Regions from separate parts of the Pseudomonas sp. EL_65y_Pfl2_R95 genome, predicted to be linked through region 2. Evidence: riboswitches for the same ligand, from Rfam matches in the RefSeq annotation. Region 2 holds a riboswitch; the other holds the start of a gene.

Region 1 (5,086 bases), on a different contig from region 2:
CGTATCTGGAGTCAATCGAGGTGCAGCAGGGCTGAGGTTGCTTCAGCTGGTGATGGGTGTGGCGTTAAAACCAGATGCTGTATCTGGCGCTGTGGCACTTGCGTCCACAGCGCATAGTCCGGTTTATAACCAGGTAGAAAGTGACAGCAAGCCGAACTGATCGGGTTCATTCTGACCCTTGAATTCTCGGGTGCGCCAGATGTTTGCGGCAGACAGTTGCCAGCGATCCCACATCAGCGTCAGACCCAGTTGCGCATCTCCAACTAGGTCTTCACGGTCAACCGAGTGGCTGTCGTGAAAGGTGTTGCCGTCGAGCAACATGTTGTGCGCCACGTAGCGGCCTTCCAGGTTGGCGTAAACAAACCAGCCAAACCCGCCGTCGGGGTTGAAAAACTGCACATCACCTAAATCCGGGGTTGGGCTGGCTTGGCTGATACTGCGTGATAGGCCCTGGCCTAAACGCACACCCCCTCCAGTTGACAGGTAAGTGTACAGATTACCCAAGGCGCCACCGACGCTTGGGCCGTACTCCATTTCGAGTCCGCCAAGCTGAGATTGCAGCCACCAGCGTTTTTCATAACCCAGGTTGACGAAGGGTTCATTTGTCAGTTGGTTGTCCCAGCCTTCCGGTGAGTCGCTGCCGGTGATTTTGTGCACTTCGCGCTGGATCTTTTCGCCGCCAGCACCTTGTCCCACCAAACCAATATCGAGACTAAAAGTGCTGGTTTCACGGTGGCTGGCCAACTGTTCTATCGACATAAGTGTCAGGCCGCCATAGAACAGGCCCGCATAGGGACGGTCGTCTTTTTGCAAATCAGTCTGTTCGATATCTTCGGGTGTATATATCTGATGACCAAAGCGATAAGCGGCATAGCCCAAGTCTTGTGAGGTCCAGCCCGGAATCAGGTTGGCTATATCGCGCGTCCAATGATCAGCCTCTGGTTCAAAGGTTAAAACACCTTCCAAGCCATTGGTGTAATGACCGTCCTTACCGCCGGAAAAGATATCGTTTTCGGCCTTCAAACTTAAAACATCAGCCGCTGCGGTTGAAGACAGCATTAGTGCAGCAGTCAGCAGAACAACGTCACCTAAAGCTTTCATAAACAGCCCCCAAGCCAACATTAAAATAGCTCGCTGCCCGAAAATGGCGCGGTAAGAATCAAGCGAATGGCAAGTATTACCAATAAGCTCAAAATTATTCAAATAATTCTAGTTTCAGGCAGGCAGTTAGATTTACGCCATCACTTGATCCCACAGTTAAGGGCTGATGCAGGGTTAGGGTCGTTCTATGTACGCTGGCGGATAGTCTTTAAGAGGTCTAGCCCGGGGAAGAGCGGCAATCAGTCATATAGCCTGAGTGAGCTATCGCTACTGTCAGTTCGCTAAAAATAAATCTGTCCCCATTGAGGGGTTCAACAGTAAAGTAGCCGCCGATGGTTTTAGGCCGCCGTTTGTGGGCGGGCCTAAATGAAAAAGGGAATGGGGTGAAAGCTTTACGGCTTGATTCCTCAACTGCCTCCGCAACTGTAAGCGAAGAGTGATACCCGGATACCACTGGCAATGCTGGGAAGGTGGGTAGAACGATGACGCGCAAGTCAGGAAACCTGTCATCGAGACCGCGTTTTGCCGGTCATTCACTCATATTTATCGCGCGGTGGGTGCGATGGAGGATTCATAATGCATATCGAACCGGGTGTCGTTGACGGCGCTAAAATCTTTCTCAGTTATGCGACAGCGGTAGGCGGCTTTGGCCTCGCTGCCAAAATGGCCGTTGATAGCATCCGCAATAACGGAGGCATTGCAGCATTAGTGTTGCGCAGCCTGATTACCACTGCATTGGTATTCTGTTTCTTTGAGGTCCTGCCTCACCATGCAGTGGGCGTTTCAGAGGTCCATCTGATTCTCGGCTCCACGCTGTTATTGGTGTTTGGAGCAGGGGCGTCGGCAATTGGCTTGGCCGCAGGCCTGCTGATCCAGGGACTGTTTTTCGCCCCCTTCGACCTGCCGCAATACGGTATGAATGTGACAACGCTGTTGGTGCCTTTGTGGGCCATTAATGCCTTGGCGCAGCGCATCATTCCGGCGAGCACGGCCTACGTCGATACCCGTTACAGCCAGGTGCTTGCATTGTCGACGGCTTATCAGGGCGGCATCGTGATGTGGGTAGCGTTTTGGGCGTTCTATGGCCATGGTTTTAGCATGGAGAACCTGGCTAACGTCGCAACTTTTGGTCTGGCGTATATGACCGTCATCATCGTTGAGCCTTTGATCGATCTGGGCGTATTGGCGGCGGCTAAAGCGTTTGCTAATTCCAGTCGCGGCCCAGCGTTCAATGTGCGCCTGCACCAACCTGCCTAGTTTGACTGTTTAGGCAGTTGGGCGAGTCGTTATCGATGCCTTTTCAGTCTGTTTGATCAGGCATCGAGCCCGCCAGAACGCGGGCTGACCCGGGTGCATACTCTCCTGTTTTTGCCCCGTAATACTGGGCTCATATTCATGGGCTGCGCGGTAGTGCGCGGTTGCCCTGCATGGGCGACTCGGGTACTCTGCGTGGCATCGAACAGGTGCCCCGAGCGCAACCGCGCAACGGGTGAAACGGGAAGTCCGGTGACCGCGTGGATATATCCACCGCGTATTCCGGCGCAGCCCCCGCTGCTGTAGAGCCTAACGCAATCGCGATATACCACTGGGTAACCGGGAAGGTGCGATTAGCGAATGATGGCGAGCCAGAAGACCGGCCTGATCGAAAAGAGGTGCGTACCCCGGGGTGTGGGTTTGCCGATGCTGTAGATTGTCTTAGCAGACACCTATTTCCAGTCGTCATCAGGTCTTGGCATAGCCACGTCCTGCCATACCCTGTTGCTGCGCTCCTTTGAGCTGCGTGCGCTTTATCGCGCGTGCATTTCCCGATTCCAGGAGTGTCGGCAAGTGATCGATGAAGACAAAAAGCGCAGCCACAATGAGCGCATGCTGCGCAAGAAAGCTGTGGTCGATGCGGGTATTGAACGTGCTCAAGAGGAGCGCGGGATCGTTATCCTTATCACCGGCAACGGTAAGGGCAAGACCACATCCGCCTTCGGCACCTTGTACCGTGCGCTGGGTTATGGTCATCGCGCCGGTGTGGTGCAGTTCATCAAGGGCACTCAGGCGTCGGGCGAAATCACTTACCTACGTCAGCACGCGCCATTGGTTGACTATCACGCAATGGCGACGGGCTTTACCTGGAACACTCAAGACTGGGATCAGGATAAAGCAGCTGCCGATGAGGCATGGGCGCACGCTGCCAAAATGCTGCAGGACGACAGCTTGAATCTGGTGGTGCTAGACGAGCTGACCTATATGCTCAAATACAATTACCTCGATACTGAGTTGGTGTTGCAAGCCATTCGTGCGCGCCCGCCGATGCAAAGCGTAATTGTTACCGGGCGTGCAGCTAAGCCTGAACTGGTTGAGCTGGCCGATACTGTCAGCGAAATCCGCGACGTTAAACATGCCTACAAGCAAGGCGTGCGCGCGCAAATGGGTATCGATTTCTGATGCGCGCCTTGCTTGGCTTGATGGGCTTGTTTTGCCTGCCGGCATTGGCAGCTCAATTGCCTCGTGTGGTCTCTACAAACCAGTGCGCCGATATGTTGGCATTGCGCCTGGCTGCGCCTGAGCAACTGTTATCGGTGTCGAGCAAGAGTCGTGATCCGCAGCTATCTGCAATGGCCGCGCAGGCCCAACAGGTGCCGATTAATCACGCCAGCAGTGAAGAAATCATAGCCTTGCACCCAGATCTGGTGCTCGCCTCACGGCGTTGGCAGAGTCACAACCAGGCCGCGCTCTTACGCGAATATGGTATTGAAGTGCTGGTGGTGCCGTACCCGACGACGTGGGCAGAAATCTTTGCCAGCACGCGCTTGGTTGCCGCCAAACTGGGCCGGGTCGAGGAGGGGGAAGCCCTGCTTGCTGATGTGCAGGCGCGACTTGATCGCCTCAAACAACAGCCGCGTCCGCTTAGCGCGCTATACCTGCGTCCCAATGGCGGCAGCGCCGGACGCGATACCTACGTCGATACAGTGTTTCAGGCTGTCGGCGTGGTCAATCATCAAGCGGCATTAGGCCGTAGCGGCTGGGGCCGTTTCAACATAGAAGATTTGGTGCGTCAGCCTCCTGATGTCTTCGTCACTGCGGATATGCCAATCGACAAGGGTTATGCCAAGTCAGCCTTTTCGCGCCATCCATTTATCCAGCAATTAACGGCCAGCCGTCCGCTGTTGCGAGTTGAGGGCAACCGCTGGGGGTGCAGTGACTGGCAGTTGGTCTACAGCGCTGAACAGCTTGCGGAGCAAATGGATGCGCTAAGTTTGCTTGAGCAGTCCCCACAGTGAGCCGCTTGAATGCAGTGCTACTGGCCGTACTCGGATTGTTGTTTTTGTTGTCGTTGACCATTGGGGCGGTGCCGCTGGGGCTGGATGACGTTGCCCGTGGTTTATTGAACCAGGCTACCGGCAGTCGTGATCTGACAGATGTGGCCGTGCAGCAACAGATTATCGTCAAGCAGATTCGCTTGCCACGGGTCATTCTGGCGATTCTGGTCGGTATGTCCTTAGGCGTCTCAGGTGCAGCGCTGCAAGGTCTATTGCGCAATCCCTTGGCAGAGCCAGGCTTGCTAGGGGTAAGTTCCAGCGCCAGTTTGGGGGCAGTAGTTTGTTTGTACTACGGGCTGAGTGCATTGAACCCGTGGCTGCTGCCTGTGGCTGCAATGGGCTGCGCTGCATTGGCTACCTTGATTTTGTATCTGATTGCCCGGCGCCGGGCGAGTAACCTGACATTGATTCTCGCGGGCATTGGGCTTTCTGCGCTGTGCTCGGCATTGACCTCGCTGGCCATCAGCCTGGCGCCCAATCCAACCGATATGCAAGACATCGTCCTGTGGCTGATGGGCTCGTTGAGTGACCGCAGCTTTGCCGATATTCAGCTGTGCTTGCCCTTTATCGCCGCCGGGGTGCTGTTGTTGCTCGCTTGTGGTCCGCAGCTTGATGCGTTGACTTTGGGCGAGGATGAAGCCAGCAGCCTCGGCGTCAGCCTGCCGCGTTTGCGT
Region 2 (5,086 bases):
TGCGATTTTACTGATTGGTGCGCTGTCGATTGTGGCCCCGCTGTTTGGCCGCCAAGCAATGGTTTGGCTGGTTGATGCGGGTGGTTTGGGCATCGTGGTTGCTTATTCGATGGTGGCGCTTGCGTTTATCGTTTTGCGCAAAAAAGAGCCTGGGATGGAGCGTCCGTTTCGCGCAGGGAAAGGCCCTTGGGTGGGTTATGTTGCGCTGATTCTATCTCTCGGCCTAGTGCTGCTTTACACCCCCATCGCGCCTTCGGCACTGCTGCCAATCGAGTGGGTACTGGTCGGGGGTTGGTCGGCAGTGGGCTTAGCGTTTTATGCCTACTCACGTAAGGTCTATGGTGTTGTCGAACTCAAGCATTGAGCGGCTGCCATCAGCGGTCGACGCTCTTGGTGGTCGACTTTTTTCGGCCACCATTTGCGATCACAAATAGCTGAGAGTCGGCACCGCCACGGTGGCCAAGCTTCGCGTTGACCACCCTACGTTGAGCCACCATTTGGCGTGTTGTTAGAGTTGCGGTGTCCACGTCATCGAGACCAAGGCGGTACGCCCGGCTTCTTCGTAGTGGAAGGGGACTTCGGCAAAGGTGTTGCTGTCGAACGCGGTGCCGTTGGCTTGGTAATAGTCGTGGTCGAGCAGGTTGTCCACCTTCAGGTCAAAGCGCAGATCGTTAGGCGCTTTCCAGCCGGCACGCAGGCCCAATATGCCGTAGCCCGGAATCTCCTGGTCATTCGCCAGGTCGTTATAGCTATGACTTGCCACCAGCCAACCGGCGCCGACATTGAACTGGCCAAAGCTGCGATCGATATCTGCGGTGAAGGTGTTTTCCGGGCGGCGGCTCAGGCGCTTGCCATCATTACCGCTGCCGCTGCTATTACGCGCATCGACCAAGCTATAGCCGAGGCTGGTCTGCCAGCCAAACACCTGCTGTTCCAGTGCGACTTCCAAACCGTGAATAGTTGCCTGATCAATGTTCTCCGGGCGAAAGGCATTGATGCTGTTTGCCTGATTACCGTCCAGGGCGTTGTTGGTGACGATGGCGTCTTCAATCCGGGTGCGGTAGGCCGATATTTGTAGTGAGCTGGTTGGCGACAACCGCGAGCGCCACTGCAACTCGTAGCTGCGCGCCGTCTCGGGTTGCAGATCAGGGTTGCTGTAGACGGTGCAGCCGAAACCGGGGAAGCAATCATCTGGGTAGTACAGGTCATTAAAGGTCGGTGCGCGGAACGATTCGCTGTACGAGGCGACCAGATCATTGTCGCTGTTTAAGTGCCAAGTGAAAGCAGCGTTCCAACTGTTCTGGCTGCCAAAGGCTTGATTGTCGTCATGGCGCAGGCCCAGTTCTGTGCCGAACGCGTCATTGTCATAGCGATGTTGAATAAACGCGGCTTTGTTCCAGCGCGAGTCTTCGTTGAAAGGCGTTGCGCTGTTCAGACGATCCTCATACCAGTCCAGCCCCAGTAGTACTTGCTGGTGGTCGGCGAAGTTAAGCGTGTTCAACCAGCTGGCTTGGTCGCGGTAGGTGTTGAATACCGAGCCGCCGTAAGGGTCGTGGGATTTTTGACGATTCTCGGTGTGGCCCAATTCCAGGCGTGAGGTCCAGTTTTCGTTGATTTGCGATTGCAGGTACGCGCTACCGGTAGACTCTTCAAAGTCAGTGTCGGCCGCTTGGGCGGGCGACAAACTGTAATCGTACTCACTCTGACCGGTTTGGCGCAGCAGGCTGATCCCTGCTTCCAAGTTGTCGTTGAAATTGTGCAACAGGCTCAGATTCAGGCCCTTGTTGCGGTAGGCGCTGTCTTCGCTGCCAATCAGGTTGGTGCGTTCGAAACCGTCGGTTTCATCGAGTGAGGCGCCCAAGTCGAAACGGGTTTGCTCATCACCGCCCGACAAGCCGAGGCTGCGCTGCCAAGTACCATGGCTGCCGTAGCCGACTTTAAGACGAGGGTGCAGGCCCTGTTCGCCGCTGCGGGTGAAAATCTGAATAACCCCGCCAATGGCGTCTGAACCGTACAGTGCAGAACGGCTGCCGCGTACCACTTCGATGCGTTCGATCTGATCCAGATTGAGTTGTTCAAGACTGGCGGTGCCACTGGAGCTGCCGGCAATGCGCTGGCCGTTGACCAGCACCAGGCTTTGCGCTGTCGAGGTGCCGCGAATGAATATCCCGCTGAGTGAGCCGCTGCCGCCGCTGCGCTGGACGCTGACACCCGGCGTGCGTGCCAGTAGATCCAGCACGTCACCGGCCTGCAGGCGTTCGATGTCCTTGCGTTCAAATACAGTAATTGCGGCGGTGGCTTTGCTGATCGGCTCGGCCTGTCGGCCTGAGGTGATCACCAGTGGCGTGGCCTGATAAGGCGCAGCAGATTCGGCGGCAGTGGCCAGGCATGGGGCCAGCGCGAGCGCCAGAGAAACGCGGGAGAACTTCATTAAACAACCTCAAAAGTACAATGCTTTTGAGGAGGGCAGGGACAAGTACCGGCAAGTAGAGACCTGTACTTGACGGTGATGCCCTCCGCAACACCAGTCAAAAATTGCAACGAGGCAGGTCTCCGGGCTGCCGACGCCGTTTTTCACCTTCCCGGGCGAGCCCAGTGGTTGTCGAAAAACGCTGTGTTGCACCCTGAAGTGCAGCACTGTCGGTTACCGTTGCGGGGGCAGCGCAGGCATTGTCATAGACGCACCTGCTTCCCTTTTCACGCTGAGCCTTGCGGCTGGCAGCGACCTCGGTCAATCACGATAAAACCGCTACCGAATTTGCGGTAGCGGGTTACTTATTTGTTGATAACAGCCAAACGCTGACGAATTGCCAGCTCTATACCGCTGGCATCCAAGCCACATTCGGCGAGCATTTGAGCGGGTTTAGCATGCTCGACATAAACGTCAGGCAGGCCCAGATGCAGGACTGGCTTGAGCAGGTTTTCCTGAGCCAGAAATTCGCTGACTGCACTGCCTGCACCGCCCATGATGCTGTTTTCCTCGATGGTCACCAGCAACTCATGGCTTGCAGCCAGTTGGCGGATCAAGGCTTCATCAATCGGCTTTACGAAGCGCATATCGACCACGGTCGCATCCAGTGCTTCAGCCGCTTTCAGGGCCTCGTTCAGTTGTACACCGAACACCAGCATTGCAGTGCCGCTGCCTTGGCGACGGATCACGCCTTTGCCAATTTCAAGCGGCTCGAGGCCAGATTCAATCACCGCACCGGGGCCAGTGCCGCGTGGATAGCGCACGGCGGCCGGGCCGTTAAACAGGTGGCCGGTGGTCAGCATGCGGCGCAATTCGTTTTCATCGCTCGGAGTCATCACCAGCATGCCGGGGATGCAGCGCAAGTAGGTGATGTCGAAGCTGCCGGCGTGGGTCGGGCCGTCTTCACCGACCAAGCCTGCGCGGTCGATGGCAAACAATACATCGAGGTGTTGCACGGCAACGTCGTGAATCAGTTGGTCATAGGCGCGTTGTAGGAAGGTCGAGTAGATCGCCACAACCGGCTTGCTGCCTTCGCAAGCCATGCCGGCTGCGAGGGTCACCGCATGCTGCTCGGCGATTGCCGTATCGAAATAGCGGTCTGGGTATTGCTCGCTAAAGGCGACCAGGTCAGAGCCTTCCTTCATCGCCGGGGTAATGCCAAGCAGGCGTGGATCCTGCGCAGCCATGTCGCACAGCCACTGACCGAAAACGCTGGAGTACTTAGGCCCGGCCGGCTTTTTCGCTGCGTTCTGCGGAGCGGGGCGGTTTACCGGCTCAAGTTTGGTGATTGCATGGTAGCCAATGGGGTCTGCTTCGGCGGGAGCGAAGCCTTTGCCCTTGGTGGTGATGACATGCAGAAACTGCGGGCCTTCGAGGTCGCGCATATTGCGCAGCGTGGCCAGCATGGTCGGCAGGTCGTGGCCATCAATTGGGCCGATGTAATTCCAGCCGAGCTCTTCAAACAGCGTACCCGGGACCAACATGCCTTTGGCGTGCTCTTCGGTTTTGCGGGCGATTTCCCACGCGCCAGGAAGACGTGAAAGCACTTTCTTACTGCCTTCACGCATGCTCGCGTAAGTGCGGCTGGAAAGAATCTTCGCCAGATAATTGGACAGCCCGCCAACATTGCGCGAGATCGACATGTCGTTGTCGTTGAGCACCACCAACATGTTGGCTTTGAGGTCGGACGCGTGGTTCAACGCCTCGAAAGCCATGCCCGCAGTCAGCGCACCATCACCGATAACGGCCACACTTTTACGGTTGCTGCCCTGAATTTTGGCGGCAACAGCCATACCCAGTGCGGCACTGATTGAAGTGCTTGAGTGGCCGACGCCAAAGGTGTCGTACTCGCTTTCACTGCGCCGGGGGAATGCGGCAACACCGTCCTTTTGGCGGAGCGTGCTCATGCGCTCGCGGCGACCGGTGAGGATTTTATGGGGGTAGGCTTGATGACCAACGTCCCACACCAGGCGGTCGTCGGGGGTATCGAAAACATAATGCAGAGCAATCGTCAGCTCGACTACGCCAAGGCCCGCGCCAAAGTGACCGCCGGTCTGGCCAACGGTGTAAAGCAGGTATTGGCGCAGTTCGTCGGCCAGGGTTTCCAGCTCGGCCTCACCCAAGCGGCGCAGCTCGGTCGGCGTATTCGCGCGGTCAAGCAAGGGCGTCAGCGGGCGTTCGCGGGGAATCTCGTGGAAAGTCGTCGGCATCAGGCGAATCGTTATAAATACAAAGATGCGCCAGTTTACCCGAAGCCCCGCACTGTACCCAAATAAGAAGTGGCCAATCAGCAGCAGAGGACGCCGCTCAATCACTGCTTTGACCACTTTAGGTCTGAAAATAAAACCCTACCAGGCATCGATATAACCGCGTTTCCCCGTTTTTTCTGCTGACGGGGCAGGGGTTGAATTGAGACCGCGAATCAACCAGCCTCGGGTTTGTTCGGGATCAATCACCGCGTCGATCTCAAGGAAGCTGGCCATATTGATCGCCTTGCCATTGGCATAAGCCTTGGTGACGAGCTTGTCGAACAGCTGCTGGCGCGCTTGCTCCGATTCGGCCGCCGCCAACTCTTTGGCAAAGCCCAGGCGAACCGCGCCCTCCAAGCCCATTGCA

Evidence for each region. A riboswitch is a leader RNA that binds a small molecule or an ion and turns the genes downstream of it on or off. The one in region 2 is predicted to bind cobalamin.
Region 1: another riboswitch for cobalamin. It lies ahead of cobO (cob(I)yrinic acid a,c-diamide adenosyltransferase); the one in region 2 lies ahead of AACY09_RS18385 (TonB-dependent receptor domain-containing protein).

Annotation. Positions count from the first base shown of each region.
Region 1 is NZ_CAXAOV010000001.1:179,257-184,342, reverse strand. It holds gene AACY09_RS00855 (TetR/AcrR family transcriptional regulator) at 1-35, shown strand, start outside; gene AACY09_RS00850 (lipid A deacylase LpxR family protein) at 124-1,101, opposite strand; cobalamin riboswitch at 1,418-1,626, shown strand; gene AACY09_RS00845 (energy-coupling factor ABC transporter permease) at 1,678-2,358, shown strand; cobalamin riboswitch at 2,546-2,757, shown strand; gene cobO (cob(I)yrinic acid a,c-diamide adenosyltransferase) at 2,932-3,537, shown strand; gene AACY09_RS00835 (ABC transporter substrate-binding protein) at 3,537-4,373, shown strand; gene AACY09_RS00830 (FecCD family ABC transporter permease) at 4,370-5,086, shown strand, end outside.
Region 2 is NZ_CAXAOV010000006.1:49,522-54,607, forward strand. It holds gene AACY09_RS18380 (APC family permease) at 1-364, shown strand, start outside; gene AACY09_RS18385 (TonB-dependent receptor domain-containing protein) at 509-2,431, opposite strand; cobalamin riboswitch at 2,528-2,745, opposite strand; gene dxs (1-deoxy-D-xylulose-5-phosphate synthase) at 2,776-4,680, opposite strand; gene AACY09_RS18395 (acetyl-CoA carboxylase family protein) at 4,819-5,086, opposite strand, start outside.